3 regions of the Bacillus sp. FJAT-27231 genome follow, and region 1 is predicted to be linked to each of the others. Evidence: riboswitches for the same ligand, from Rfam matches in the RefSeq annotation. Region 1 holds a riboswitch; each other region holds the start of a gene.

Region 1 (10,682 bases):
AGCTACACGAAACTGCTCTGTCATATTCTCCAGCCGCTTGATTAAAACACCGGTAAACAGGAAGTAGGGAAGAATAATCACTTTTTCTGCACCAAGACGGATCGTTTTCTCTACTGCTTCCTCCAAGCTTGGCGACGTGACGCCGATAAAGGCCGTTTCAATAATGGGAACTCTCAGCTTCTCCCACAACAACCGGGTGATCTTGAATAAATCACTATTGGCATCGGCATCGCTGCCGCCCCGTCCGAGTAAAATCACAGCCGTCTTCTCATCCGACCCTTCTTTGTAATCACCCGTTTCTAGCACACGGTTTTTACAAATATCCACCGCTTCGTAATGAATCCCAATTGGCTTGCCGTATGTAAACCGAACCGCCGGGTATTTCTCCTTCGCCTCGTCGATTTCATGAGGAATATGTATTTTAGAATGTCCCGCCGGCAGCAGCATAAGGGGAACAAGCGCGACAGACGTCGCTCCTTTTGTCACGCATGTATCGATCCCTTTTGCAATGTTCGGCTGCTCAAATTCTAAAAAGCAAGTTTCGTAGATGACATCCTTCTCAAGCTCTGGGATAAGCTGATCAATAAATTGCCTGATTTGTTCATTTCCTTCTCGGTCCCGGCTTCCATGGCCGACAAATAAAACTGCCTTCATTTGCTTTCCGCTCCTTTAATCCCCACACGGTGCAGGTTCAAGATTTATTTTTGGTTCCATATCACGATAATCAAAGCTTTGAATCTTTTTCACACGTTTAAAGTATTTAAAAAAACGTTCATTCGGATGGCCTTTTTCTTTATATTCCGCAATAATCTCCTCCAACAGCAGAACGAGGGCTTCTGGTTCCACTCCTTCAGCAACAGGCTGTCCAGCGTGAGCTGTCCGGCCGACGGTCTTGGCTCCTAGGAATAAATCAAACTTTCCTTTGCGAAATACGATGCCGATGTCATCTGTCACTGCCCCGTAGCAGGCCATTCCGCAGCCGTTCAATCCAATTTTCAGCTCTTTCGGCATGTCTAGACCGTCAAACTTCTCATGCAGCTGTTCAGCGTATGGAATCGCATCTTTCTTTTCGCCATCACAGAAGTCACAGGCTTTCACCGTTGCAACATCCCCAACAGGCGAAAGCAAGAAGCCGACATTCTGTAAGGAAACGGTTATTTGCTCGGGAGCTTCTGTCGGCACGCGCAAAATTACTTGATGATGAGGTGTGTACTCGATAGACCCTTTTTCTCCTGCTGCCTTTGAGAGCACGAGCAGCTGCTCAGCTGAAAACATCTTATTCGCTACTCCCGGGCTAACTGCTACTTCGAAAATGGATTCAATTTTCTGCTTGAACAGCGGCTGGCTCGTCTCCTGTTTCTCTTTTCCATCTAAAAGACGAAGTGCCTGCATTCCGAGCTTGTACAAATCTGTTTTCTCCTCTTGGCCTCCGTGAAGAGCCCATGGCTCATTTTTCGGCTTTAATCGTTCATGCGGTCTTAGCGGCTGCTTTTCCGATGTCAATGTATATTTACGCTGATAGCCTCGTGGCGTGATCATTTTGTTGTCATAAAGGAACGTTGTTGAATTACCGATGATGACCGTGGTCAGCATGCCAATATCGTGATCGAGCATATTCTTAAGATCGGTTATGACCACTTGCTCTCTTTCCCGGTAAGCACTTTTTACGAGGCCGACCGGTGTGTCCGGTGAACGATGCGTTAGTAAAATGCGCTGTGCTTCTGCAATTTGTCTCGTTCTTCTGCCGCTCTTCGGATTGTATAGGGCGATGACAAAATCTGCTGCACCGGCCGCATCGATCCGCTTGGCAATTAACTCCCACGGTGTTAAATGATCACTTAAGCTAATCGTACAAGCGTCGTGCATGACGGGAGCGCCAAGGAGAGAGGCGCAAGAATTAATCGCTGAAATGCCTGGAACAATTTCTACGCCGACACCCTCTGCCTCTTTCCAGCCTTGTTCAACGAGCACTTCATAGACAAGTCCTGCCATGCCGTACACGCCGGCATCTCCGCTTGAAATGACCGCCACTGTTTTGCCTTCTTCCGCTAATTTGACGGCTGCCTGTGCACGGCTTACTTCCTCTGACATTCCCGTGCTGATGATCTCTTTTCCTTCAGTAAATTCTGCAATTAAATCGACGTATGTTTTATAACCGATAATGCAGTCACTTTCCCTAAGTGCTTCTTTCGCCCGTTCTGTAATGTGTTCTGCGCTGCCCGGTCCAAATCCGACAACTACTAATTTCCCCTTCACTCCGTTCGCCTCCTGTACTTACTTTACTGTTTGCTTTTCTTTCTCTTTAGCTACACCGGTTACACGTTTATTTTGAAGAATCATTCCCTTTTCCTGATAAGTGTATGTCAGAGCTTCTTCAACCGGCTTGCCTTCTTGAAGATGAGCGGCAACAATTTTCTCCGCGAGCTGTTCATCCACCTCGTGGTACCATGCGCCTTCCGGATAGACGATGACCACACAAGCATCTTTGCAGCGGCCATTGCATCTCGTTCTCGTCGTGTGAACACGGACATCCAGCTCCCGTTTTTTAATTTCCTCCCTGATAGCCTGTGTTACTTCTTCTCCGCCTTTTCTCATACAGCTCGATCCGTTGCAAATCAATACGTGATGGTTTATTTCTGACAAGTCCCATGTCGCCATCTTCCCCACTCCTTTTTAGAAAAAATAAAAAAGTCCTTAACTTCAGAAGAAGTTAAGGACTAAGCGCTATGTATGCAAGCTACTAAAGGAACAAGTAAATAACCGGGCATGCCGGTACCGTTCCATGCAGTCATCCTATTCTTCCCTCCGAAGAATGATGGTTCGAAGAAGAAAGCAGGTCTCCTGGCTTACGGATCGCCTTACTCTTGTCCCTTCCCGGCCTTACGCCAGTGGCTGTTGACAATTTCATCACCGTTTACAGTAGCGGGGGCTGCATCGGACTTTCACCGATTTCCCTATTATCCCGGGGATTGACTCTCCGGGCACTCTCCTCTTGTTATTCAATTTTTATGTAGGTCATCCTAATTTTTCTAAATCTCAAACTCCTTTATTAGATTAGCAGGAAAGTCTTCTATTTGACAAGTACATTTTTTAAATGGGTCTAATGACGCTTCTCCAGCCTCTTGTTTTTAAATGGAATAGGGGTCAAAATAAACGGATGCCAGCCAGCAGTTTGAGCAATGAGCTTTTTTATTTCCTTCATCTTTTTGCCGAGAGAACGATCTTCTTTGTTAAAAATCAAGCCTATCACAGTCCCGCTGTGACCAACGACCACTCCTGCTTCAAAGCGAGCAGCCAGTTCAGCAAAAAGAGAAAAGAAAGGCTTTGGCAAGAAACGCTCATTTAGTATGGCACTTCTTGTACTAGCGGTCAGCACATCTTCAGTTTTGCCGAGAGACAATCCAGCATACATTTGCTCGTACACTTGCCGCATCTCTTCACGCTCTGCTGCTGTGTATTCTCTTTTTATTTCATAACAATCGGCTGTATTTACGCGCCCGCCGCTATCATAGCCAAGCAAAAACAACTCTGGCGGAGAAGAAAAAGATTCTAACAGTTCACCCGTCCGCTGATTGAAGGAAACAATCCCTTCATACATCACACCATCAGTTGGTTCAATGGCAGCTGCAATGCCAGCTATATCAGATGCCTTAAGCTGAACACCAAAACTGTCAGCCGCGGACCGCACTGCCGCTGTAATATCAGCCGAGCTGCTCGCCATTCCTTTTCCAGTTGGCAATTGTGACTGAGCATAGAGCCTGCCGCCAGCACAAACGCCCATCCGGTCAAGTGTCAGTTCCACGGCCCGTATCATTTTTTCCTGTTGGGGGCGGCTGCTTGTCACGACAGATGCGATTTCTGGGACAAACACAACCTGGCTTCTAAGCGGCACCGGCAAAGTAAACAAAAAGGGCTGCTCACCCACTTCCCCCTGCGCCAGTTCACCAAACGTGCCAAAGCACCTGCCTACTCCTTTTTTCATCAGCTGCTTCCCTCCTTCAGAAAGAATGAAAAATTTTGCGATAACTTATTATAGTCCGTTTCTTTCTCTATTCCAATTACGTATTACCTGTTATTTACTAAAGGTTTGTTTTTAATTTGAATTTTACACATAATGAATTAAGATAAAATAAAATATCATTGACACAATAAGTCGCCACTATTTAAAATAAGGTTAACATTTATGGATTGTTCTATTCTGCTTGGAGGGATATATATGTCTGCTCAACATGAAAAATTAAGAATGATGTTAACAGCGGCTCTTTTCGCTGCGATCATCGGGATTTTCGCTCAAATTACCATTCCTTTACCGCTCGTTCCCATTACAGGACAAACGTTGGCGATCGGTTTAGCAGCTACCATTCTCGGCTCTCGATACGGAGCGCTGTCAGCTCTTCTGTATATGCTGATCGGAGCAGTCGGCCTTCCGGTTTTCTCTGGTATGTCTGGCGGAATGGGCATTATTTTTGGACCAACTGGCGGGTACATTATCAGCTTTATTCTCTCTGCCTTCTTTATCGGCTGGTATATCGAAAAAACAAAGCCTGCCGTTTTCCACGCTTTTACCGCTAATATCATTGGCATGATCATTAATCTAGCTTTTGGTACAGTCTGGTTAAAGATTTTTGCCCAGCTCGGTTGGGTAGAAGCTTTTGCGGCCGGATTTGCTCCGTTTATCATTGGCGGAATTATTAAAGCATTGCTCGCTTCATGGATCGGTATCCAAGTTCGGAAACGTTTAACTTCAGCACGTCTGCTTCCGCAATCAGTTCGTAATCATACCGCTTAATGACGTAAAAGAGCTGTCTTACAAGTCAGTCGTTTAAGACTCACTGTAAGACAGCTCTTTTTATTTAGGTTTTATTTGAAACTGAAAGGTTTTTTCTCCAACAAGTTTACCTTGAAGATACGTTCTTTCCGCAAATGTAACGTGATTTGTCCGATCTATGATCAAAACGGTCGACGATCTTGTACCGTAGTGTTCACTGTTGATAAAAAGCGGTGAAAGCTTTCTTTCCCACTCAAGCGACACACCCGTCTTAGGCAGCTCCTCATCTAGAGCCCATTCGTCGTCCTGCAAGAACGAAAACAAACACTCCGGATCAAGCGTCGATGAGTGATGCAAGCATTGTTCAAGATACGCTTTTCCTTTTTCCGATTTTGGCCATGGCGTATTCAAAAAGGCATTGCTTAAGCTGTGTGTGCCGGGAAGAACTGTCTCTATCCCAGCCTTTTTATTGCTATAATACCACAGCTCATCCGCTGTGCCAGCGAGTACATTAAAGCCTGGATATTGATCACTTTGCTGCTGGAGTTCAGTCATGAATATTTCTGGCGGCTGTGAATCAGCCAAAAAAGAGCGGACAATCTCCCCGCGAGATCGCTTTCCCTCCATCTTTTCCGAAGGGTCACGAAAATTTGTGAGTGCCGCAATTCGACCACCTGTTGTGACACCGAGCCACGTCCCCATCTTTTCAAGGTCACGCCCGGCTAAAATACGAGGCGTGTCCTGCCAATAATGAGCTTGTTGGGTAGGACGCACGAAAGATTCATCCCGATTAGCCGCCATTACCAATTTATATCGGTCGTTCGGCTGAAAACAAAAGTTAATTAAACACATAGATTTGCACCTTTCTGGCGATTATGACGGCTTCACTTCAATCGGCTGCGAAGCTAGGCGAATATTATTTTTTTGGAATAGAAATGCAATCGCGTGGCGAAGCCTGCTTTCAATCTTCTGCTTAATTACAATACTTTGTACAGGCACCTCTACCTTAAACACCATCGCCTCATTGCGAAAATCTATGAAACGAACATTTTTAGGGCCTCGCGGCTCAATTTCCTTCTCAGCAATGACTTTATCAGCCGCTTCGTATAACAATTCTTCCACCTTTTCTGTATCTTGTCCAAATGTTACTTCGACTACTACTTCTGCGATGACTTCCGCGCCTGAACGATTCGGCACAATCTGCTCAATGAAATACTGATTCGGCACGATTAAAGAGCCTTCTGTTGCTGTTTTGACAACAGTGGAGCGAAGCCGGATTTTTTCCACTTTGCCAAATTTGCCGTTTACTTCCACGACTTCTCCAACTTCAATCGGCCGTTCAAATAAAATAATAATCCCTGAGACAAAATTCCCCGCTACATTTCGCATCCCAAAGCCAATTCCGATGCCAAGCACACTAAATAAGGCAGCGGCTGCTGTTAAATCAAGACCGACAGTTGCAAAGCTGATGGCCAGCGCAATAATCATAACCGTATAATAAATCAGCCGGTTAAATGTATACGCCACTCCGTTGTCTAAATCATAAAAATCATACACCCTGCTCATCACAAAACGATTGAACAGCTTCACGAGTCTTTGGGCAAGCGACACCGTCAAGATCGCTACAAGAATCAAAAAGACGGTTACTTCCGCATCTCCTGATGTATAGAGCGGGTAAAACAACCATTTCTCTTTGGAGAAATAATAGAGAAATAACAACAGGATGCCGTAAAAAGTAAGCCAATTTAACGTCGTATTTAAAAGCGGAATCAGCTCTCTTTTCCAAGAACCCGGGGCATGTTTCTTTCTTTTAACGACTTTTATAACGAGCCACTTAACTGTTAAAATTAGGGTAGAAAATAGAGCGAAGTCTAAAGATTTGCTCGCTAAATTTTCCGATGAAAAAATGTTTACGATGTTCTCCATATGATCACCACTACTTTATACTCTCTTTCTTTTCCTTTACCTTCATAAAGAAAGTTTAAACAAGAGAGAGCGGCGGTAGCGCAGCGTATCTTACTCAGCGTATAAATGTTCTCCTTTTTCGATCATGGCCTTCATTTCTTCTTCTGGCACGAGGCTGCCTCCTGTTGACCAGACGAGATGAACGGCGCCTTTTCGCTGGTCTTCTGTTAAATGGCTGTCCAGCCACCCGCTTTCTTTTGCACGGATAGGCCCTTCTATTCCCGCCAAGGCAGAAGGCTCCAGCTTTTTACCTTCGAGCGCGGCCATTTGCTTCAAATAAACAAAGAGCGTGTCGTCCGACACCGTAAAAACTCCATCTAAATCATTCGCTACGGCTTTGCCGACGAAGCTTGATGGTCTGCCGACAGCGAGTCCGTCTGCCTCCGTTCTTAATTCAATGCCTATATCCTGTACCGCAATTTCATCGTGCAGTCCCGTCATTAAACCGAGCAGCATGCAAGGAGCTTGAACTGGTTCAGCGAAAAAGCCGTAGACGTGCTCGCCAAACACTCGTTTTAAACCGGTGAAAATCCCTCCCGGGGCACCACCTACGCCACATGGCAAATAAACAATTAACGGATGGTCTGCATCCACAAAGATACCGTTCTCACGAAATTGCTCTTGCAAGCGAAGGGCGGCTGTTGAATAGCCTAAAAATAGCTCTTTTGAATGTTCATCATCGATGAAAAAACTGTTTTCCGTTTTAGCACTCAGCTCTCTGCCTTCTTCTACAGCACGGCTATAGTCATCTTCATACTCGATAACGGTTACGCCTCTGTCCCGAAGCCGTCTTTTCTTCCACTCTTTTGCATCAGCAGACATATGAACCGTCGTCTGAAATCCTAGTGCTGCTCCTGTCATGCCAATGCTTAAGCCTAAATTGCCGGTAGAGCCGACCGCAAGGGAGTAACGAGAGAAAAAAGCTCTCATTTCATCACTAGCTAGTTTACTATAATCTTCTTCTGTCGATAAGAGACCATTCTCGATAGCAAGACTTTCAGCATGCTTCAACACCTCATACATACCGCCGCGTGCTTTTACAGAGCCTGCAACCGGCAACAAGTGATCGGCCTTCAAATACAGGCGGCCCTCCATCTTTTCGTTATGCTGTTTTTCAAGAAAACTCTTCATGTGAGGGATTTCAAATAAAGGTGATTCAATAATGCCGTCTGTTGCTTTCGTTTCGGGGAACACCGTTGCCAAAAAAGGAGCAAATCTTCTTAGCCTGGCATCAGCCTCCTGTATTTCCTCGAGTGTAATCGGCAACTGGTCAGTTTCGGCTTTTAATGTTCGTTCGTTCAGCCACGTAACTTCTTCACCAGCTTTCATCTCGGTGATTAACGGCCATTGCGTCTCAAGACTATTCAACTGTTCATCATTCATTTATACTCCCCCTCTGTACTTATAATGAAGAAATTCCAAGAGAGGTCTCTTGGAATTTTTTCAACTTGTTCTTAAGCAAAAACCGTTTGCTGTAACAATACTTTTACTTCATCCCCTAGTTTCTCATACTGTTCCTGTTCCGCTCTTTCCTGCTTATTCACTAAAGTAAAGGAAGACGGATCATGTAAATTCACCTCAACTACGGCGTCATATAAGTAAGTGGCGTTACCGATCAAATCAATCCAATAGTCGCCGTCTGCTTTTTTGTGAGCGACACAGCGGACTTTGCCGCCATTATTGAATACCTCAATGGTTTCTTCCAGTTTGTTTAAATCAAGTAAGCACGTCACTAAACTTGAAGCAGACATCGCCGTTCCGCAAGCATTTGTAAAGCCAACTCCGCGCTCAAAGGTTCTCACATAAATTTTCCCCGGCTCCATTGGATGCACGAAGCTGACATTTACCCCATCAGGACAAATATCATTTGGGCCGTTCAGTCTTTCAGCAATTTTTTTTTGCTCGTCGGAAGCGATTTGCGCTTGATCCACCATGGCAATTAAATGGGGGTTGGGCACCGCTGCGGCTGAGAAGGCAATGGAATCCGACAGCTCTGGTACCACTTCATTTAATAAGGTGTCTTTGCCTCCTAGATGCATCGGCAGGCTGGACAGCGAAAATAAGACCGGTGAAATTTCCACCCGATACGTTGGCACATCCTCGTACAGCTCCTCATCCTTCGTTACCTGTAAATCCGCTTTCATCGTTTCAACGACAATCTCATCTTTTTTCAACAATTCACATACGTAACGGCCTAAACAACGGAGCCCGTTTCCGCACATTGACGCTTCGGAACCATCGGAATTGAAAATCCTCATCTTCGCATCCGCCTGCTTGCTTTCCATTACGAATAAAATGCCGTCCGCTCCAAGGCTCGACTCTCTATTACATAAAGCGATCGATAAGTTTTTTCTTTCTTCCTCTGTAAAGGAATAACCGTTTGTCCACTCATCTATTAATAAAAAATCATTGCTTGATCCATGACATTTAATCAACTCAATCTGCATGTCTTCTCCCCACAATCCGCTTATGCTTTTTTTATTAGCATACAAAAAATTAAAGCGTTGGTCTATGCTTTCTTATAAATATACAATCGTTCTTTTAATTGAAAAAGCGAAGCCTGGTAAAGCAAGTAGTCCGGATCATATAGCGAAATTTAAATATACAGGTTAAAGAACACACTCAAACAAGTTAAATAACAATATAAACAACACACAAAAAAGCTTTGGAAATTTGAAGCTCTTTAGATTTTATGTGCAGTTTTTATTGAATTTTTTAGTTTCCGTGCAATTAATAGTGATTTATTTTCTCAATAATTATTTGTGTAAATTTCTCCTGTTCTTCATAGTTTGGTGAATGAGCAGATTGCTCAAAATACACCCATTCTTTACTTGGTGCCTGAAGATGATTGAAGAATTCTTGTGTTGGCTGAGGAGGGACTGTTAAGTCATGCCTGCCCATTATGATAGTGATCGGAACATGGACCATTTTTATTTCATTTTTTAAGTCAAATTCTCTTAATTCGTTAATCATAGCTTTCATACTAAACAATTGACCATTCACAAGTTTTACCACATCAAATATCGTGTATTCTTTACTTTTAAGTAATTTCTTCGCCATATCTTTTACTAACTTTCCATCACGAGAAATCCCACCGCCCAACATCTCCAGGTATTTTTGGTGTACCTTGTCAAATTTTAAATTGTCCCAAGGCGGTTTTCCTATTTCCTTTAGCTTTTTTATTGCTTGCTCATTGTTCAGTTCGTTTGCCCTTTTTACCAAAAGGTCATACGATAAAGCTTCCGCTTCGCTCATGCTTACAACCTGAGAAACACCGAAATAGTGGAAGTAATGCTCAGGGTATTTATTGACCGCTAACATACCGAGGATACTTCCCCATGAATGCCCTATTAGAAACATTTTCTCTTTTTGAAATTCTTTTTTTAAATAAATTGTTAGTTCGTTTAAATCATTTAAAAATTGGGGGATATTCATCGTTTCCGTTGGAATTTTTTTTGAATAAGATAAGCCGGCACCCCTTTGGTCCCAATTAACCACAATAAAATGTTTTTCTAAGTCCTGTTGATAATCTCTATTAAAACCAATTTGTGCAGCTCCAGGTCCTCCGTGAACTAATAACAACAAAGGATTGTTTTTATTTTCACCTCTAATTAACAGCCATTGCTCAATTCCGCCAATGATGATTTTTCTTAACTCAGAAATAGCGTTTATATCCTTAATTTTAGGAGTAGTTCTTCTAAACAAATGTTTCTCCCCATTTCTGTCTCAACTTTATTATCTATGAAAATCCATAAGTTTTTTTGCATTCCCAATTTTCAGGTAATTTCACTTATAATACCTAACGTTTATTTCTCTCTTGTTTATTACTTTTTATAGTAATAGATTACGTGTAAATTAAAGGAATTCCTTCTTCTAGTGACTTTTGTTAATCGTTAGCATAATTTTCAAAACCTTATTTTCATTTCAATAAAAAATGTAAATAAATTCA
Region 2 (10,682 bases), 110 kb from region 1:
TCCGAAGAATATATGACCTCACGGGTAAAAAGAAGAAAAGTGGGTACAGTAATAGAAATGGGAAAAGTGATGTTTGAAGGGCACCATATAGAGAGGAAGAGGAGGTGTTATCAGGTGGAACTACTATTACTTTTTACAGGTGCATTGTTTTTTGGGCTTTATTTACAGCGTAAAAAACAATCGTCAAACTATAAAATAGATCAAGGAATGTTGATGACAAATGATTCGTTAAATCAAGTCAATATTCCATTAACAGAAATTGTGGACGTGGTGAGAATCGGAAAAAATGCAAAGCCGAATTTCTGGTTTAATCTTGAGTCAATTTCGGGAAGACTGGACAATGTAGCCATCTTCACTCGTTCCAATGTATCCTATCTTTTAAGAGTAAGAAATGGCCGAGCATTTATTAGAGAGTTAAAAGAGCAAAAGTCAAATGGGTATAGAAAAGCTGAAGTGATCTAATGCAGAAGACAAGGCCCCACAATTATAATGGGGCTGCGTTTTTATGAGGAAATTTAATTTCATCAAGGGCTTATAATCAATTAACATAATTAAATTATGTAAAACCAATTTGCGGGTGAAAATTTTTGTTTACAAAGTAACGTAAAGCTGATAGGTTATAGTTGTTATTATCTATCACACAGCGAAAAAGAGGTATAATACATGACACCCTTTATAAATGAGGACGCAGTTCCCGAATGCACGGCTACTGATACCGAATATTGTTGGAAAAAGAATATTATTAAAGTAGATAAAGGATTTCTAGTTAGCAAAGGTCCGGTCACAAATATTCGTGTTCCAATTCATCATATAGATACCGTTGTATATTCAATGAATCCAAAAAAACCAGCTATCGTACCTGGATTGAAAATCATTGGCAAAGGAACAGTGCTGGCGGAACTAGATATTTCTGGAGAGTATATTGAAAGTGTACAGGATTGGCTTCTTCAGATTATTGATCGTCACTCTAACATGTAACCCTGTGACCCCACACAGGGTTTTTTGTGTGGAAAAATGAACAGGTTCCTCTTTGGATGACTGTTGCATATAGTAAAAGAACAGAGCGTCAACAAAAAGGAGGGATACGTATGAGTGATTCATCCCAAAATTCTAATGGAATCCCCAATAAAATCATTGACTTGCTTGTCAGTGACATCTTTCAAAAAAATGATATCAATATAGAAGAAGCAAAAAAGAAGCTCTCTAAGGAACAAAAACAGTTATTGAAAGAATTAGTCGAGGATTTGTCTCATCAAGTAGATACATTTATGGACCAATCTTTTTCTATAAAAAAAGAAGAGAAATAAGGTCATCATTAAACGCCTCTAAGCAGGCGTTTTTTCTTTTGAAAAAAATGGGTACAACCTATGGGTGATTGTTACAAGCCGTTAAATCGACAGGCTAATATAATATTACATATCCAATGAAAAGGAGAGTGAAAATCATGTCAAATTCTCGTAACAAGCGTAAACACGAGCAAAAAGAAAATATGAACAAACATCACAATAACCGCAATAATTTTAGAGAAGCTGATATTTTACAAGACGCTATGGAATTCTCGACTATCGACCAAGAGTCTGATGAGTTAATTTTCATTAACGAGTCTTGTAACGTTACTGTACGTACAACGGATACTCAAGCAGCTGTTTCTCTACAAGTAGGCTTACAATTGGCCATTGCATTGGTCATCAGCATTACGGTTGGCAATAACGAACGCGGCAGGGTTGTAGCACAAGATATTATTCAGCAATTTAATTCTGAACAAATCAATAGACAAAGAACGATCATAGACAATTCAAAAGATGTAAACATCAGAACGGTCGATACTGACTTGGCTGTAAACATTCAAGCATTGTTGCAAGTGTTAGTGGCACTAGTAGCTAAATTAGATATTTTATAAATTAAAACAAAAAAGGAAAGAGAGGTGAAAAATATGCGTGAAAAAAAGTGGAGAGCATTAGATCATTGCGATGAGTCCAATCGTAATAACGAGGCAGAGGTCTCACAAGAGGCGGAGCAGTCTGTAACGACTGAGCAGATTTCTTATGAATGGATTATCGTAAGGGATTCCGAAGGTGTTGATATTACTACAACCGATACACAAGTAGCAGTGTCTTTGCAATTGGGGATTCAAGCTGCCATTGCTGCTGTTATTAAAATCATTATTGGCGATACAGACCAGGGGAATAATATTGTCCAAGACATTAGGCAATTTACTACAACAGCACAGCGGAACAACCAAAGAATCGTTGTTCAAGGCTCAAAAAATGTAGAAGTTGTGACAATTGACACCGACATAGCCGTCAATATCCAAGTATTGCTTCAAATTTTATTAGCTATTGTTGTAAAGCTTGATGTATTATAAGGCATCCAAAAATAGCATTGATGGTTTCATCAATGCTATTTTTTATAGAATAAAGAACATCTGTTTGTTATAATGGGGAAAAAGAAAAGGATGGTAACAGATGAAAGGATCGGCTCATTTGGCTATTGGAGGAGCCTCCGGATTAGCCACAGCTGTTTATTTACATACAGACCCACTTACTACAGCAGGCTTAATTGGCATTGGGGCAATCGCTGGCCTTGCTCCTGACCTTGATGTAAACGGCAAGCTGTCCAATCGAATTACGATATCGAAAAAATGGTTAATTTTATTTTTTGCCACTGCAGGGCTGCTTTTAATGGGCTACAGTTATCTAAAGCTGAATGGTTTCGTGCAATCGGCGGGTTTTACTGTTGGTATAGGCTTAACAGTATTACCACGGCTGTTTATCAAGCAGCGGATGATGCTGTTTATAACAGGAGCTGCTCTGGCGATTGCCGCCTGGTACATGGGTATCTTTTGGCTGCTGCTGCTAAGTGCATTTATTATGGTCTCTTCCTTTTTATCGCACCGCTCTTTAACTCACTCGTTAATTGGATCAGCTTGTTTTGCAGGGATTGCGTGGCAATTTCAGCAAAGTGTTGGGCTCGAAGGCAGCTTTTTAGCGGCTTCTATCGCGTATATGAGTCATCTAGTGGCAGATATGAAAATATGGCCGGCTAATAAGAGGGGGATTAAATGGTTTCAGCCTCTCTTTAATAGAGAATTTTAAGCGTGCTTTGTATAAAGCATGCTTTTTTCAAAAACAAAATGTGCAAAATTCAAATACAGTTAACAACCAGCAAAGAAAAGATTAACAAGAAAACATCGGGGAATATTAAACTAAATTGGATAGAAAGAAAGGAGGTATTTCATGTGGAAACATATTTTGTCTAGTATTGGCATTGGTGGAGTCGAGATCGATACCGCTCTTCCAAAAATGACCTATCAAAGAGGAGACAAAATTGAAGGGAAGGTTCTAATTAATGGCGGGCAGGCGCCAGAACCGATCGAGACTTTAATCGTTTCAGTGCATGTCCAAATGGATAAGATACGGGAAGATAGCGATTTTTCCTATATTGATAAGAAGTTAAAAGAAATAGTCATTCCCATCCAACGAGATATTAAACCGAGAGAAAACATCACCATTCCTTTTTCTCTTGAAATTGATCCCGGGCATCCGCCTACAAATGATAAGAATAAAACTTTTTTAAAAACAACCGCTGTTATTCCACAAGCTGTTGACCCTTCTGATCAGGATGAATTGATTATTTTAACTACAGAGTGAGTAAAGACCGAAGTAAGTAAAAAGTTCATTCGGGGTTGCCTCCGGTAACGATCATTGTTATACTAATCCGGACACAACATTTAGTGGTAATGTTATAATTAAATCAATATTTAGTAAAAAGGTGCTATTGCAGCTTAATAGGGAATTCGGTGAAATACCGAAGCTGTACCCGCAACTGTAAGTGTGGACGACCGCAGATAAATCCACTGTCGAATAGACGGGAAGGAATGTGGAAGGAAGAAGCATAAGCCAGGAGACCTGCCTTTTTACAGCGTTTACTCTTCTTCGGGAGTTGGGAAGAAAGCGCGGAGAAAACGACAATGTCTTTTATTCAGACAGGCTCTTTATTGTGTACAAGGGCAGGTCTGTCTCACTTTGTGAAAAGATTATTTCTTCGCCCTCATCCCATCTTTCATCTAGAAAGATGGTTTTTTTGTTGCTAAAAAAATCTCTTTCTAAACTACTGATCGTTTAGGAGGAATAGAGATGATTCAAACCGTACAAAGCATAGCAGAAGAGGCATTTATTGAAATTCAAAGGGAATTTCCCCATATTGAACTGGCAAGCTATGAAAATAAGATAAAGGGAACACTTGATACGAGAGAAGAGTGGACAGATGAGCAAGTTTGGCAGCTGCTTTTACATTCAGCAGTTGAGCGGATCACGAGCACGGAACCAGATTGGACATTTATCGCAGCCCGATTGTATTTAAAACAACTATATAAGCAGGCAGCGACAACACGCGGGGAGAAATTGGCTGGATACGGAGATTTCTCGGGGCTCATCCAGCTCTTAATTGAAGAAGGAATATACAATCCTCATTTAAACACTTCTTATACAAAAGACGAAATAGAAGAGCTAAGTAAGCTGATTGATCCTGAGAAGGACAAATTATTTACATACATTGGGATTGTCACATTAAGTGAAAGATATTTAGCCCGTACACTAGATAAGCAGCCAGCAGAGCTTCCGCAGGAAAGATGGCTCATTATTGCAATGACCTTAATGATGAATGAACCTAAATCAACACGGCTGCACTATGTGAAGGAAGCCTATTGGGCGCTTTCTAATTTATATATGACAACCGCTACTCCAACGCTTGCGAATGCGGGAAAATCATATGGCCAACTGTCAAGCTGCTTCATTGATACAGTGGATGACAGCTTGCAAGGAATTTTTGATGCCAATACGGATGCAGCTAATTTAAGTAAGAACGGCGGCGGACTTGGGATTTATTTAGGGAAAATTCGCAGCCAGGGAAGTGACATTAAAGGATTTAAAAATGTGAGCTCGGGTGTGATTCCTTGGATGAAACAGCTGAATAATACGGCCGTATCCGTCGATCAGCTCGGCCAGCGTCAAGGAGCGATTGCTGTTTATTTGGATATTTGGCACAAAGATATTTTCTCATTTTTGGAAACCCGGTTGAATAATGGAGACGAACGCCGCAGAACACACGACTTATTCACGGGTGTCACTATTCCTGACTTATTTATGGAAGCAGTCGATAAACGAGAAGATTGGCATTTATTTGACCCTCATGAAGTAAGAAAAGTGATGGGTTACTCTCTTGAAGATTCATTTGATGAGAAAAGGGGAGAGGGAACGTTTAGAACGAGATATAAAGAGTGCGTAGCTCATCCGCACATAAGTAAAAAAACAGTTCCGGCTATCGAGATTATGAAAGCCATTATGATTTCCCAGCTTGAAACAGGCACACCTTACATGTTTTACCGAGACACCGTTAACCGGGCGAATCCGAATAAGCACACCGGAATGGTTTACGCAAGCAATCTTTGCACAGAAATCTGTCAAAATATGAGTCCGACGGTCGTAATCGAAGAAAAAACAGAAGACGGAAAAATCGTGGTTACAAAAGATCCTGGTGATTACGTCGTTTGTAACCTCTCGTCCATTTCTTTAGCCCGTGCCGTGATGGATGAAGTGCTTGAACGCTTAATCCCCATCCAAGTAAGAATGCTCGATAACGTTATCGACATGAACAATATTCCTGTTTTACAAGCGCAGCTGACGAACAAGAAATACAGAGGAATTGGACTTGGCACATTTGGCTGGCAGCATTTGCTTGCCTTAAAGGGGTTGAGCTGGGAATCAAACGAAGCAGTCCATTATTGTGATGAATTGTATGAGCAAATTGCCTTTTTAACGATTCAAGCAAGTGCGGAACTTGCAGCAGAAAAAGGTTCATATCCGGTCTTTGCAGGATCAGATTGGGATAGTGGTGCCTACTTTGAACAACGTGATTATAATGGAGCAAAGTGGCAGCAGTTAAAGGAAACAGTCAAAACATCTGGTATGAGAAATGGTTATTTGCTGGCGGTCGCTCCAAACTCATCCACCGCTTTGATCGCGGGTTCAACAGCTGGAATTGATCCAATTTTCCGTAAAGAATATATGGAAGAAAAGAAAAATTACAAAATACCTGTGACAGCGCCTGACTTGTCAGCTCAGACGACATGGTACTACAAAACCGTTTATTTCATTGATCAGCATTGGAGCATTCGCCAAAATGCCAAGCGCCAGCGCCATATTGATCAGGCTGTATCCTTTAATTTATATGTGCGCAACGATATTAAAGCGAAAGCCTTGTTAGACTTACACCTAGATGCATGGGAATCGGGATTAAAGACGACTTATTATGTGCGGTCTACCGCTTCTGATATTGAAGAATGTGAAAGCTGTCATTCATAAGGAGGAGAATAGTTATGAAGCTTAAGAAAAGGGAGATTATCGATCACAGTGCACCCAATCGGTCTACCGCTATTATTAATGGAAGAAGCTCCAACATTTTAAACTGGGATGACGTGCGTTTTAGCTGGGCTTATCCGAAGTATAAGAGAATGCTAGCGAACTTTTGGACGCCGTTTGAGATTAACATGACGAAAGACCGTCAGCAATTTAGTGAACTGACGCCTGATGAAAGAAATGCATTTTTGAAGATTATTGGCTTGCTCGCTTTGCTTGACAGCATTCAAACTGATTATGCCGGCAGAGCAGCGGACTATTTAACGGATTCCAGCTTGCATGCTTTGATGATTATTCTTGCTCAGCAGGAAGTGATCCATAATCATTCCTACAGCTATGTTCTTTCTAGCGTAGCTGATAAGGAAACACAAGATCGTGTATTTGATTTTTGGCGCACTGAACCGATTCTTCAAGAACGTAATGAATTTGTGACAAAAGGATATGAAGCATTTTCTCACGAACCAACCATTGAGAATTTTCTTAAATCCGTCATTTATGATGTGATATTAGAAGGTCTTTTCTTCTATTCTGGCTTTGCCTTTTTCTACAACTTAGCCCGCAATCAAAAAATGATCGCCACTAGTACGATGATCAATTATATTAATCGCGATGAACAGCTTCATGTTGGGCTGTTTGAAAAGATTTTTAAAGAAGTGCTGAACGAAAACCCAGAATATGATACAGAAGAACTGCGGGCTTATGGGCAAGAAGCTTTCCGACAGGCAGCGGAACTTGAAATTGAATGGGGAAAATCGATTATTGGCCACAAAATAGATGGCATTCAAATGAACGAGCTAGAAAGCTATATCAGATTCATGGCAAATAAACGAGCCGAACAGCTAGGCTTTTCGGCACCATTTGAAGGGTATCGGACAAATCCAATGCGCTGGATTATCGCTTATCAAGAAGTAGACCTCGGCAAAACAGACTTTTTTGAACAAAAGTCACGCGCCTATACAAAGACAAGTGAAGCGAATGGCTTTGACGAGTTATAAATATAGTCATCTATTTGTTTGCCCATCATCATAAAACTAGACTGCTTGACAACCAATAGCCAGTATATATGATAAAGACAAGACATCTTCTCTTTTCATAAAGAGAAAGCATGAAAAAATTGTCAAACGGCTTAAGGGAGTGTCGTCCGTGGCGAATGAAAAAGAATATCAAAAAAAGTTGATGAAGGCAGACGAAGCAGTTCGCTTGATTGAAGCAGGCGACGATATTATCGTCCCTTTAATGGCTGGCGAACCACCAGCTTTGCTGGCAGCACTTGAAAAGAGAGAAGATTTAAAAGAAAACCGGCTATTCCAAATGTTAACGTCCCGGCCAGCGATTCGAAAGAAGCCAGAAGAGCTAAAAGTCATTTCGATGTTTTTAGCAGCTGGCGATCGACACGCGTTTCAGGAAGGCGCTGTGGACCTGCTGCCTAATCACTTTTCGGACGTACCGGCATTGTTAAAAGAAATAACAGACCAACAGGTGATAATGGCCACTGTTTCACCGATGGATGAGAACGGCTTTTTTTCTCTGGGAACGAATTGCGATTATACCGCACCGCTCGCTAGAACCGCCAAAACGATTTTACTGGAAGTAAATGAATACATGCCGCGAACTTATGGGAGGAATCAAATTCACCTTTCGGAAGTCACAGCGCTCATTGAGCATCATCAGCCATTAATAGAATCTCCAGTGCCTGTCATTACGGAAAAAGATGAAAAAATCGGCCGCTATGTTGCGAGTCTTATTAAAGATGGGGATAGCTTGCAAATTGGATTCGGGGCGATTCCGAATGCGGTAATGAAGTCTTTGACAAATTATCAGGATTTATCTATTTTGACAGAAATGATACCCGATCAATTAGTAGAGCTTTATCAGAGTGGAGCCGTCACGAATCGGAGGCGCACGGATTACCCTGGAAAAACAACAGCAACATTCGCTTATGGCACGAAGAAGCTGTATGACTTCATGCATGAAAATAGAGATATTTTTATGCTGCCGGTAAATGAAACAAATGACGTTCGCCGTGTTTCTCAAATAGACAACATGGTCACGATTAATGCAGCTATTGAAGTTGATTTTCTGGGCCAGTGCAATGCAGAGAAGGCTGGGAACACGTATTGGTCCTCATCCGGAGGGCAGTCGGACTTTGGGGTTTCCGCGCGTTTATCGCAAGGAGGCAGAGGAATTATTTGTTTGCATTCCACAACCAAAAATGATAGCATCTCCAAAATCGTTCCTGCTTTAGCTTTAGGTACACCAGTAACCACTTCGAAAAACGACGTGGATTATGTCGTGACGGAATATGGGATCGCCCAGCTGCGGGGAAAAACCATTCGAGAGCGTGTAAAGGCCCTAATTCAAATTGCTCATCCAAAGTTTCAGGAAGAGCTGGCTTATGAGGCGAAAAAATTAGGATACTTCCTTTAATGAAGGAAGCGGATAGACGCGAATTTCGTTGTCTATCCGCTTTTTATCGTTTATTTTCCGAATATTTCGGGTAAAGTGGAGGCAAAGGATTGACATCACTTTCTAGCTGTTATACATTAATTTTAATAAAATTGTTTTGTTATATAACAGGAAGGAGGTGAGTGTTATGGAGATATATCGCGAAGCTTATGAGTATTATATGGAAAGCTGTGAAAATTACGAAATGGAATCAATTAGTTTTTACCACTTCGTTAAGCATTTAACAGAAGAACAGTTGCAGGAGTATATGAAGAGTGAGATAAAATAGAGGATGTGATTACTACGGAAACATTAACAGAAGAAATAAGTTGAACCCCGCTAGCGACGATCTGTTTGCAGGCGGGGTATTGTCCGTTATTCAGCTTCTTCACTAGGAAGGTGATCATGACAGTAAGCTGCCACAAGAGCTTCCTCTTCTTCTTCTAGTTCAAAGTCAAGAACTTCTCCTGTTGCTCTGTCATGCAAATGATAATGAATGATCTTTTCCTCATCCCCATCGACTAAATAAAGTACGCGAATATAAAATCCAGATTCAGAATAGAGTTCATCCTCTTCCTCTACGTTTGCATACAGATGAAATTCAAATCTCTCTCCGGCAAGCAATCCAAATGGATCTTCAAGAAGCTCAACCGTATGGTGTGTAATATTCATTTATTGATCCGTCCTTTGAAAGTAATATAGGTCCGTTTTATTTTACCACAAATCTTGTGAACAAAAGCATACCAGGTTTTTTCACTTGAAAATACAGGTATGATTATTATAAGATTCGTCTACACTTTCTAGTGAATTGACATTCCTTTTACTAATTGAAATGGAAAAAAATATAACAATCTTAGAGGAAGCAAAGGAGCTAAAAATGAAGCGTTTATTTAAATATACTATCTCGATTGTCATTGCTGCTGTCATTGCTGTATCCCTTTGGCTTTATTATCCTACTTATCGAATTCAGCAAATGAAAGAAGAGGCTGCGCCTACCTCTGCGCAAGCCGCTCTCTCTTATGTTGATTATTTTAGCAACGTTGATAAAGAGAGTTTAAATCATTTAGCTATTGGCGATTCGATCATTGCTGGCTTTGGGTCAGAAAATGAAGAGAGCTTTGTCGATTATTTTTCACGCCGTTTAGAAGAGAAAACGGGCAAAACAGTAGTATTAGAAAATGAAGGAATTCTTGGTATTAACAGTACAAATTTAAATACGCTAGTCCAAACAGGCAAGTTTGATGAACAAATTAAAAGAGCCGACTTGATTACGATTAATGTCGGCGGTAATGATATTTTGGAAACTCTTTATCAAGGGGATTACAAAAATGTAGTGGCAAATTTTGACTCGATGCGGGAAACATTTATCAAAAACCTAACGGCGATGACGGACCGGATTCAGAAAGAAAATCCGTCCGCTGCCATTGTTTTCTTAGAAATGTACAACCCGTTAAAACCAAGTCATGATCTTTACAAAGTGGCTGATCAGTTACTGCCAAAATGGAATGTGAAAATCTATGAAGTCGCTCACAAATACAATCATTCCATCGTCCTCGAAACGACAAAAGTGATTAATGGCCATCACTTGCAATACCTTGCACCTGATGGCGTGCATCCGAATGCGCTCGGTTATGAAGCGCTTTCCAAGCAAATGCTTGAACAGTTAAAAAAGAAACCTTTCGTTGAAGCGGTTTAATGAAAAGCAGATTTTTTATCTGCTTTTTTATTATGCTTCAATAGTGGAATATTAAACATAAGCGAGCATATATTTGTTCTTGTGTTAAATTTTTTCCAATTAGGAGGTCATTTCGTTGAACATCT
Region 3 (10,682 bases), 1.7 Mb from region 1:
AAAAAAAGAGGAAGAACAGGAAATGATAGGGAGAATGTCGAATGGAAATAGGGAATAGGCTGGAAAGGGGAGAAAACGATGATTGACACAAGTGTGAAGACGGCAGATTTATGTGATGACTTTTCGGAAGAATTGCAAGTATGTTATTTGGAGCTAAAGTCTTACGGCGGAAAAAGACGTTTTTCAGGCCCGATTTCTACGGTGAAAGTATTTGAAGATAATGTGCTTGTTAAAAGAGCGCTGCAAACCATTCCAGAGGGGCATGTATTAGTAGTAGACGGGGGCGGATCAAAACGATGCGCACTTCTTGGCGACCGCTTAGGGGAAATTGCTGAAGAGCGAAAGTTGGCTGGTGTCATCATTAATGGCTGCGTACGTGACACGGCTGAACTAGCCAAATTGGACGTTGGGATTCTCGCTCTAGGCAGCAATCCGTTGAAGAGCATTAAAAGGGGAGCAGGAGAAGAAAATATCTCCATCACATTTGGCGAAGTGAAGTGGATACCTGGACACTATGTCTACGCGGATGAAGATGGAGTAGTCGTAGCTGAAAAACCTTTAGTGAAACAATGATAATAAAAAGGACTGTCTAATGTAATAAAAAGACAGTCCTTTCAGCCTGTTGTCAAACGCTTGTTTTCTTCGTTGATCGTGACCTGATAGTCACTCCGCTCCTCGTCAGGTTTCGCGCCTCGAAAGACAAGCGCCCGCTTTTTTACTGTGCGGGCGTATTGTCTTTTTGCCGGCCATATAAGATGAACATATAATAGTAGAAAGCGGCACTTGCCAAGGAAAGAAGGGCAATAACAGAAAACGTCCAGAAATAACCGATCCAAATCGTCATAGGTATTGCCACAGGAGCAATCATGCGTCCCATCGTATAACGGAGGCTGGCAGCTGCAAAGTATTGTCCCCTCATGTGCTCCGGAGCAAGTACAGAAATAAAGCTTTGCTGCAAACCGACAATTAATAGCTCCCCAAGAGTAAAGACGATCATTGCTAGAACGAAGCCCCAAAACCAATCCGTTAATCCAAACATCCACATTGAAACCGCATACAAAATAGAAGAAATAGCAAATACATTTTTTTCGTGAAAGCGAGTGACCCATTTAGAAACCAGAACAGTGAAAAGGGCTACGAGAAATCCATTTTCAGAAACGAGAATCCCAAAGGCTTTCTCCCCATTAATCGATACGATCCAATCACCAAGCGAAAAAATCGTTTGAACATCGATGGCTTCCTTTGTATAGACGGGAATAAGCAGATCGAGCTGCATAAAGGTTTGTGAGCTTAAGATTCCTGCAATGATAAATATCATGAAAATCTTATCTTTCACAATAATATGGTAGTCCTTTATTTGCTCTACAATCACACCAATCCAATTTTTGTTGGCTAAGTTTGTTAACGAAGCATTCTCAGGAACTGTTTCATCTGTCCATTTAAAAAGAATAAAAGATAGTAAGAAGCAAGTAAACGCGGCAAACAACATGAGTTCAAATCGATAGGTAAAGAAGAAAATGCCTCCTAGAATCGGTCCGATGACGACCGCAATATTAATGGACGTGTAAAAAACAGCAAAGACATCGCTGCGATCTTTCTCCTCTACAACATCAGCCACCATTGCCTGGCTAGCTGGCCAATAAAGGGCGCCAAACACACTTGCGACTGTAAAAGCGAAAAATCCAATTAATGCCGACTCATACCAAGGTGAATTAGCAAAAGAAAAAAGCAGGAAGGAAAGCCCTTGTCCAAAGGAAGACAACACCATCATTCGCTTTCTGCCAAAGCGATCTGCACAATAGCCGCCGATTAAGTTAGCGATGACGGAGAACACTTGCGAAAGAATTAAAAGCAGCCCGGCTTTTCCTTTTCCGAACTCCTCAGCAAAATAAATAGCAAGAAAGGGAAAAAACATCCAGAAGGTAATGTTCATAATGCTTTCCCCAATGAGGCGGACCTTTAAGCTGTGATCCCATTCTCTTATTTTCATCAGTCTCTCTCCTCAATTGTGACAATACATTTACTATACACAAAATATGGAAAAGGATGAAGAGAAACGATGAGATAAAGATAAAAAGTTTTGATTAGTCTCTTACTGGATAAACCTTTCGCTGGTTTAACGCTGAACGAATTTTAGGAATAACAGCAAGAGATACAACGGTTATTCCGAGATCAAGCGGAAAATAGACAGCCATCCAAGACCAGGCCATTGCATAACTAAAGTCACTTGGTGCTTCAGCCCACCATTTGAACGCTGCGTACATGTAATTTGTACCGATGACATAATTTAAGAGAATAGCAGCTGCACCGGCATAGAGGTAAGCTGTTTTTTTGCGTGAATGTCCAAGAACCTTGCCTGTCGCATAAGCAACGAGAATAAAAGAAAGGATGAATCCAAAAGTGGGACTGAAAATACTTGCGGGTCCCCCTTTAAATTGGGCGAACACGGGTGCGCCGGCAAGACCGATAAAGAGGTAAGCAGCCATGGACAAAGAACCAAGGCGGCTGCCGAGCAATCCACCGGCTAGGATGGCAAACATTAATTGCAAAGTAACAGGAACACCGCCGATCGTTAAAAAAGGTGATACATTTGCTCCAACAGCCATAAGGGCTGCAAAAAAGGAGCAAAGAACAATCTCGTAAGCTTTCAATGATTTTCCTCCTCTTTTATAAAATATAATTGTTTATCATTTTTTCATATGTTAACATTTTTGTAAATAAGGTTTACTAAAATTAAAAAGGAGGATTTTTATGCCCGGAATCTTTATCACAGGTACAGATACGGATGCAGGAAAAACAATTACGACACTTTTGCTTGCCCATGGACTAAAGGAAAGAGGGGTAGATGTCATTCCATATAAGCCGGTACAAAGCGGTGCAGAATGGAAGGATGGAGAATGGAAGGCGCCGGATGTAGAAATGTATCATCTGCTCCCAGATATTCAAGAGGAAAAGCTCTATACATACTTATTTAAAAAAGCGAGCTCTCCTCATTTGGCCGCTGAGGAGGAAGGAGCAGCGATTGATGAAGAAGCTATTATAGAAGAAATAAAAGAGCGGTCATCAAGACCCAAACTGTTACTGACAGAAGGAGCTGGCGGGTTATACGTACCGCTGAATCGAAAGGGAAGATGCTTGATTGATGTAATGGAAGAAGTGTCCTTGCCGGTGGTCATCGCTGCCAGAACGGGGCTCGGAACGATCAATCATACGATGCTGACAATTGAAGCGATAAAGCAAAGAAAGCTGCCCATCGCTGGACTTGTTTTCTCGAGTACTTCACCTGGAGAGAAGGACATGGAGGAAGATAACATGAAGGTCATTTATGAACTGTCCAGGATACCTATTATTGGGCATATTCCCTTTATCGAAGACCTTCCGAATTCTCTTAAACATGATCGTTATCGTTCTGAAATAGTGAAAGACTGGCATTTCAATAGATTAATGGAGGGGATAAAGAATGGATACAAAGCATTTGTATGAGATCAGCCAAAAGCATATGTGGCTTCCATTTACGCAAATGAAGGATTATGAAGAAGCCCCGCTTATTATTGAGAGCGGTGAAGGTGTCCGCTTGAAAGATATTCATGGCAATGAGTACCTTGACGGCTATTCTTCCCTGTGGCTGAATGTGCATGGCCATCGCTGTCCAGAAATTGATGACGCCATTAAAGAGCAGCTTGATCGAATTGCCCATTCAACGTTGCTTGGAGCAGCGAATGTGCCCTCTATTCAACTAGCTGAAAAGCTTATTCAGCTGACACCTGAAGGATTGACGCGTGTATTTTATTCGGATAGTGGAGCAGAATCAGTCGAAATAGCGATCAAGATGGCTTATCAATATTGGCAAAACCAAGGCATCACGGAAAAAACAAAATTCGTCACGCTGGCAAATGGCTATCATGGCGATACAGTCGGTGCCATCAGCGTAGGTTCTATCGATATTTATCACCGTGTATATAGTGCCCTCATGTTTAATTCATTTGCCGTCCCATTTCCGTCAGCAAGCTGGCATCCGTCAGGGGATGAACAAACAGCGAAAGAAGAATCACTTGCCGCCATGCGTACATTATTTGAGGAACATCATGAACAGATTGCTGGACTTATCGTTGAGTCGATGGTACAAGGTGCAGGCGGTATGCATATGATGCCGGCCGGCTATTTAAAAGAGCTTGAACGTCTTTGCGGGGAGTTTCAGATTCTTTTTATCGTAGATGAAGTGGCAACCGGATTTGGCAGGACTGGAAAAATGTTCGCGGTAGAACACGAAGGTGTATCTCCAGATATTATGACTATTGCTAAAGGAATTACCGGGGGATATTTACCGATTGCGGCTACTGTAACGACGGAAGAAGTGTACGAAGCTTTTTATGGAGACTATAAAGAGATGAAAACCTTTTTCCACGGCCATTCTTATACAGGAAATCAGTTAGGCTGTGCGGCCGCTTTAGCGAGTTTGGCTATTTTCGAGAAAGAAAACCTTGTTGAACAAGCAGCCCGTAAAGCAGAATACGTGAAGAAGCTTTTAACTGAAATCAATACATTGCCGCACGTCGGTGAAATCCGGCAGCTTGGTTTAATGTGCGGCATCGAGATTGTTAAAGATAAAGCGACGAACGAGCCTTTTCCAGCTGAAGAAAGAATGGCTTATCGAGCAACATTGCGCATGAGAGAGCTTGGCATGCTGACAAGGCCGCTTGGGGATGTGATTGTTTTTATGCCGCCCCTTGCTTCAAGCTATGAAGATTTAGATGAAATGGCTGCTATCATGAAACAAGCTATTCGCGAGATTTCGAATGAAAAAGTATATGCAGAGAGCTAAGCTATTTTACTGAGGAAAACCATAAAATCCGCCTGAGGTCCAGGCGGATTTTATGGTAAGTGAATCCTTTTTTCTTATGATTCTTTGTCATTCAAAAACAAGTTACAGATTGCGATCATGTGCAGAGTCCCGATCGTTTAAATAAGAATCGTCTTCGGGAATGGCATCTATTCGATGTGAATCATTCGCATCGAATGCCTGACGAAGAAAGTACACTAAAATAAGACCAATACAAAGCAGCAGAACAACCAATCCAATTAAAGCAGCAAGGTTCATCGTTAGCCGCTCCTTTCCTTTTCTTTATCCTATTCCACTTTTGTTCTATCTAAAACGTAAAGATCGTTGTATTGTGCAAAAAATTTAATTTATTCCATTTATAGACACGATGAAAATCAGAAAGAATGGTTTTCATCTTAAAATTGTATGAAAGGAATCTTTTTTTTGTGTATAATGAAGCTAGGCGGAAAACTACATACATTGAATCAGGTAAAGCTGAACAAAAAAGCTTTTTAAAAGGGCAAGCTGGTGCAAGTCCAGCGCGGTCCCGCCACTGTAAGTGAAATAGATCTATTTCACAAGCCAGAAAACCTGCCTGATTTAGAGCACCGGTAACCTACGCGGATAGGGTGGTGTAAAAGCGGCTCGCTGGCTCATTATGCCCGCATGGCTCTTTTTCACTGCATCTCTTCAAAGCGTAGAGGTGTTTTTTTATTGATATTTTTAAGAAGTAAAGGGAGAGAAAGAGATGAACAAAGTATCTAAGTACACATTATCTTTCGTGTTGGCTGCCGGATTGCTGGCTGGCTGCGGAACAGATAAAGCAGCGCCAGAAAAAGAAGAAAAAGCAGATCAGCCAAAAGAAAGCCAAGAAGCGGCCTTTCCAGTAACGATCAAAGATGCAGAAGGAAAGGATGTCGTTATTGAGGAAAAACCTAAGAAAATCGTTTCCCTCATTCCGAGCAATACCGAAATCGCTTATGAGCTCGGGCTAGGAAAGGAAATTGTTGGCGTTTCCGATAATGATAACTACCCGAAAGAAGTAAATTCTAAAGAAAAAGTCGGCGGCATGGAATATAACATTGAAAAAATTATCGGACTCGACACAGATCTAGTATTAGCCCACGCCTCCAGTGCTCATAATGCAAAAGATGGCTTTAAACAGCTGGAAGAAGCAGGAATTGATGTGCTTGTCGTTAACGATGCCCAGAATTTTGATCAGGTATATGATTCAATTGAAATGATTGGGAAGGCTACTGGGACGAGTGAAAAAGCTCATGATGTAGTAAAAGACATGAAAGAAGATTTGGCAGAGGTAGAGGAAAAGGCAGAAACGATTAAAAAAGAAGATGAAAAAAGCGTCTTTATCGAAGTGTCACCAGCACCTGAAATCTATACATCTGGCAAGAATACCTTTATGCAAGAAATGCTTGATCTGATTCATGCCAAAAATGCTGCTGCTGATCAAGAAGGATGGATCCAAATGACAGAGGAAGCAATTATTAAGAAAAATCCGGATGTCATTATTACAACACACGGCTACTACACGAAACAGCCGGTTGAAGAAGTGCTGAAGCGTAAAGGCTGGGAAAACATCACTGCCGTTAAAAACAAGGACGTTCATGACGTGCAAGCTGACTTAGTCAATAGGACAGGTCCACGTCTTATTGAAGGAGTAGAAGAACTTGCCGAAGCGATCTATCCAGATGTTTTTAAGAAATAAAATTTCGGCATATATAATCGTTTTTGCTTTTTTTATGATCGCTTTATTTGCGGGTATCTCGATCGGAACGATGCGCGTTCCGTTTCGGGATATCGCTTTCTTATTATCTCATCATTTTTTCGGCACTTCTCTTCATGGAGTGGACCCATCCTTTGATAATATCGTATGGAAAATTAGATTTCCGCGCGTCTTGCTAGCAGCTCTCGTAGGCGCTTCCTTAGCTGTAGCCGGTGCTGCGTTTCAAGGACTGCTGCGCAATCCGTTAGCCGATCCCTATACACTCGGCGTTTCATCGGGCGCTTCGGCAGGCGCGGTGATGGTGCTGTTTTTTAATGTGCAGCTTTCATGGCTATCCGGCTTTACGCTGCCTGTCATCAGTGTCATAGCTTCGATTGCCACCATCTTTATTGTTGTTTTATTTGCCCAGGCGATTGAACGGTCGTTAAAAGTAGAAACGATCATTTTAACAGGCATTATTTTCAGTTCTTTTCTGGGAGCTGTTATCTCTTTAATGATTGCGCTGACAGGTGAGGAGCTAAGACAAATTATCGGCTGGCTGCTTGGCAGTGTTTCGATGAGAGGCTGGGATTATATTCAGCTGATCCTGCCGTTTTTCCTCATTGGTACAATCTTGTTAATCATTCATGCGGCTGAATTGAATGCCATGTCGTTCGGCGAGGAAAAAGCCCAGCACTTAGGAGTAAATGTTCGCCGGAAAAAGCTCGTTGTACTAGTCGCTGGCTCTATTTTAACAGGAGCAGCAGTTGCTGTTTCGGGCACGATCGGATTCGTCGGATTGGTCATTCCTCACTTTATTCGATTGATATGGGGACCAGATCATCGTCATTTGTTGTCATTGTCCATGTTCGCCGGTGCTGGTTTTCTAATTTTAGCTGATCTCGTAGCCCGCACCATTATCTCTCCAACCGAATTGCCAATTGGCGTGATTACTTCTATTATTGGCGCTCCCGTGTTCGCTATCATTTTGCTTCGTAAGCACAGGAAAGGAAGAAGAACAGCATGATTCAGGTAATAAAGCTCAGTGGTGGTTATGATGGCAAGCTGATTGTCCGTGATTTATCTTTTTCTGTTCAAAAAGGAGAGCTTTTTGGCATATTAGGTCCTAATGGCAGCGGCAAAACAACGCTGCTAAAAATGATGAGCGGCATTGTCCCTGCAAGCAGCGGCTCGATGCAGATCGAAGGAAAGGAAATAAAAAGTTACAAGCCAAAAGAACTGGCGAAGCGGCTAGCTGTTCTTCCCCAGATGACTCCTCAGGCTTTTTCTTACACGGTGAAAGAAACAATTTCTCTCGGCCGCTATGCTCACCAAAGTGGTCTTTTTCCGATATGGACAGAGGAGGATGAACAGGCCGTAAACAAGGCAATGGAACGAACAGGTACTATACAGTTTGCTGATACTTCTCTTGAAGAACTGTCAGGTGGTGAGCGGCAGCGAGTGTTTCTCGCTCAAGCTCTTGCCCAGGAACCGGAGATTTTACTTTTAGATGAACCAACGAACCATTTGGATTTATCCTTTCAAAAAGAGCTGCTGGACCTGCTCAAGAAAATGGCGAACGAAGCAGGGTTAACTGTTATTTCGATCTTTCATGACTTGAACCTCGCGTCTCTGTATTGTGACAGATTATTACTGATGGAAGATGGAACAATGCGCGGCTTGGGCATTCCAAGTGAAGTGTTAAAGGAAGAGCCAATTCAGCAAGTCTATAAAACGGCGATCCATCAGCGGCCGCATCCGGAAGTCCCTAAACCGCAAATGAGCATTCTTCCTGAGAAAACAGCTAAGGAAGAAACAGAGATCATCATCGATGGAACATGTATTACACATAAAGATGAATTTATTGCTCTAGAGGCTCCTGTATTATTAAAAACATTATCAGCAGGCGTCATCGGAGCGGGATGGGGATGGCACCGCAGCTTCGTGAACCGACATGTCGATAAAAATTATTGGCACGACTCTTACAAGGAAGATATGAAGGAATTTTTGAAACAGCGCCATTTTGATATAAATGAGACAGTCGGAATGATGACAGCCGTTCACCTTCATAAAGCTGCTTATCGCTTTGTAGAAATAGAAGATGTGTCTGTGTTTGTCGTTGTTACGGCTGGTGTGGGGAATGCGGTTGATGTATCGCGGGCTGTGGAACATAGCCGTGCCTTTTTACCGGGCACGATCAATACATGGGTATTTACGAATGGCTATTTGTCAGAGGAGGCATTCGTTCAATCAGTGATGACAGCTACAGAGGCGAAAGTAAAAGCTTTATTGGATAAAAAAGTAAAAGACCCGTTAACGTATTCACAGGCGACAGGCACTTCCACTGATAGTGTTCTAATTGCGGCGACCCAGCGCGGCGCGCATCAGGCATTTGCAGGCACTATTTCGCCGCTAGGCCAGGCGATTGGAAAAGCAGTCTATGAATGCACAATAGAATCGTTAGAAAAAAGCGGACCGGGAGAGAGGGCATGATGATCTATCATCTCCTAGCTGCGACCATTGCTTTTTTTATTGATCGTTTAGTTGGCGATCCCCCGCATCTTCCGCATCCGGTTCGCTGGATTGGCTCACTTATTCATTTTCTAGAGCAACGGCTGAATAAAGGAACGGGCCGGCGGAAAAAAGGGGTGTGGATGCTTGCTATCACTCTCCTAATTACCGGCGGAGTTAGTTTTTTGTTCGTTTTTATCTTCTATTGTATCCATCCGGCGGCCGGAGTAGCAGCCGAGGCCCTGATGATCGCTTCTGCCATTGCCTGCCGCAGCTTAAAAGAAGCAGGGGTGAGTGTGTATGAACCGTTACGAAGCGGAGATTTACCAGAAGCACGTACAAAGCTTTCTTATATTGTTGGCCGCGACACGGATCAACTAGATGAAGGAGAGATTACGAGAGGGGCCATCGAGACCGTTGCTGAGAATACGAGTGATGGTGTGACTGCTCCGCTTTTCTGGGCTTTTCTAGCCGGCGCGCCTGGAGCTATGATGTACCGGGCGATTAATACGTGTGACTCAATGGTTGGATATAAAAATGATCGGTATGAACAGTTTGGCTGGGCTTCTGCCCGTCTGGATGATGTAGTGAATTGGCTGCCTGCCCGTCTGACGAGCTGGCTCATGGTTATATCTTTTCCAGAGACTAGGTATTCCAAAAAACATGTATGGCACATTGTCCGCCGTGATGCGAAAAAGCACCCAAGCCCAAATAGCGGCTGGTGTGAAGCAGCTGTTGCTGGTTTGCTCGGCATTCAGCTAGGCGGCGTGAATGTATATAAAGGCCGTGTCTCCCATCGTGCTGAAATGGGTGATCCGTTAAAACAAAAAACGGCAGAGGATATCCTGCTTGCGAATCAGATTATGGAGCGTTCTTCTTTTTTATTCTTGCTTGTTATGTGGATAGGAGGCATTTGTTATGAAATGGCCCGCACATGGTTCTAACCCGGCACACTTATATGAAGGTGTAGGAATAGAGCAACCAGATTCTATCGTAGACTTTAGCGTCAATATTAATCCCTATGGACCACCGCAAAGCATCCAGGATCAATGGAACAGCTGGTTTTCTGTTATTTCTGATTACCCTGATCCTTATGGGAAATCGATAACAAGGCAAATTGCTCAGTTAAGCCAGGTGGATGAACAACAAGTGGTGTTAGGGAATGGAGCGGCAGAAATCATTCAATTTCTCGGTCAGCTGTGGCGTGGATGTAAAGTGATCATTGTTCAGCCGGCATTCTCTGAATATGAAACGGCCTGCCGGGCATATGGCTGCGAAATCGAGTATGTGCTTATCAATGAAGATTACACTCTTCCAATAAAGGAATTAGCCGTCAAAGCCGAGGGAGCTGCTGCTGTTTTTATTTGCACGCCGAACAATCCGAGCGGGGTGGCTTTTTCTGAAGGGGAAATGGTTGAACTGTTAGATCGTCTATCATCGACTAGCTGCTACGTTGTAGTGGACGAGGCCTTTTATGATTTTGCCGGCTCCTTTACCGTTGCGGGGCTCATTCAGAACTATTCAAATTTAATTGTGTTAAGATCCTTAACGAAAATGTATGCTATTGCCGGCTTGCGTCTCGGTTATCTACTGGCAAATGAATCGCTCGCTTTACAGGTTGCCCGCTTTCGT

The links. Region 1 has a riboswitch for cobalamin ahead of AC623_RS10630 ((2Fe-2S) ferredoxin domain-containing protein). Riboswitches for the same ligand answer to the same signal wherever they lie in the genome.
Region 2: linked by a shared signal. The riboswitch ahead of AC623_RS10095 (ribonucleoside-diphosphate reductase subunit alpha) and the one ahead of AC623_RS10630 ((2Fe-2S) ferredoxin domain-containing protein) in region 1 are both predicted to bind cobalamin.
Region 3: linked by a shared signal. The riboswitch ahead of AC623_RS02720 (ABC transporter substrate-binding protein) and the one ahead of AC623_RS10630 ((2Fe-2S) ferredoxin domain-containing protein) in region 1 are both predicted to bind cobalamin.

What each region holds. Positions count from the first base shown of each region.
Region 1 is NZ_LFZU01000001.1:2,260,381-2,271,062, forward strand. Features, by position in the region: gene AC623_RS10620 (sirohydrochlorin chelatase) at 1-654, opposite strand, end outside; gene cobJ (precorrin-3B C(17)-methyltransferase) at 670-2,256, opposite strand; gene AC623_RS10630 ((2Fe-2S) ferredoxin domain-containing protein) at 2,275-2,658, opposite strand; cobalamin riboswitch at 2,815-3,004, opposite strand; gene AC623_RS10635 (GHMP family kinase ATP-binding protein) at 3,101-3,982, opposite strand; gene AC623_RS10640 (biotin transporter BioY) at 4,217-4,789, shown strand; gene AC623_RS10645 (NRDE family protein) at 4,850-5,620, opposite strand; gene AC623_RS10650 (mechanosensitive ion channel family protein) at 5,642-6,694, opposite strand; gene AC623_RS10655 (D-serine ammonia-lyase) at 6,785-8,116, opposite strand; gene dapF (diaminopimelate epimerase) at 8,188-9,180, opposite strand; gene AC623_RS10665 (alpha/beta fold hydrolase) at 9,464-10,438, opposite strand.
Region 2 is NZ_LFZU01000001.1:2,153,042-2,163,723, reverse strand. Features, by position in the region: gene AC623_RS10130 (hypothetical protein) at 115-462, shown strand; gene AC623_RS10125 (hypothetical protein) at 664-978, shown strand; gene AC623_RS10120 (hypothetical protein) at 1,089-1,307, shown strand; gene AC623_RS10115 (spore coat protein) at 1,445-1,900, shown strand; gene AC623_RS10110 (spore coat protein) at 1,934-2,365, shown strand; gene AC623_RS10105 (metal-dependent hydrolase) at 2,466-3,095, shown strand; gene AC623_RS10100 (sporulation protein) at 3,237-3,650, shown strand; cobalamin riboswitch at 3,753-3,930, shown strand; gene AC623_RS10095 (ribonucleoside-diphosphate reductase subunit alpha) at 4,137-6,362, shown strand; gene AC623_RS10090 (ribonucleotide-diphosphate reductase subunit beta) at 6,377-7,411, shown strand; gene AC623_RS10085 (acetyl-CoA hydrolase/transferase family protein) at 7,560-8,843, shown strand; gene AC623_RS21750 (hypothetical protein) at 9,010-9,150, shown strand; gene AC623_RS10080 (DUF6509 family protein) at 9,237-9,533, opposite strand; gene AC623_RS10075 (GDSL-type esterase/lipase family protein) at 9,739-10,557, shown strand; gene AC623_RS10070 (C40 family peptidase) at 10,673-10,682, shown strand, end outside.
Region 3 is NZ_LFZU01000001.1:581,212-591,893, forward strand. Features, by position in the region: gene rraA (ribonuclease E activity regulator RraA) at 79-573, shown strand; gene AC623_RS02700 (MDR family MFS transporter) at 716-1,990, opposite strand; gene AC623_RS02705 (biotin transporter BioY) at 2,085-2,651, opposite strand; gene bioD (dethiobiotin synthase) at 2,752-3,483, shown strand; gene bioA (adenosylmethionine--8-amino-7-oxononanoate transaminase) at 3,461-4,822, shown strand; gene AC623_RS21335 (hypothetical protein) at 4,925-5,098, opposite strand; cobalamin riboswitch at 5,290-5,432, shown strand; gene AC623_RS02720 (ABC transporter substrate-binding protein) at 5,568-6,542, shown strand; gene AC623_RS02725 (FecCD family ABC transporter permease) at 6,505-7,566, shown strand; gene AC623_RS02730 (adenosylcobinamide amidohydrolase) at 7,563-9,032, shown strand; gene cbiB (adenosylcobinamide-phosphate synthase CbiB) at 9,029-9,994, shown strand; gene cobD (threonine-phosphate decarboxylase CobD) at 9,969-10,682, shown strand, end outside.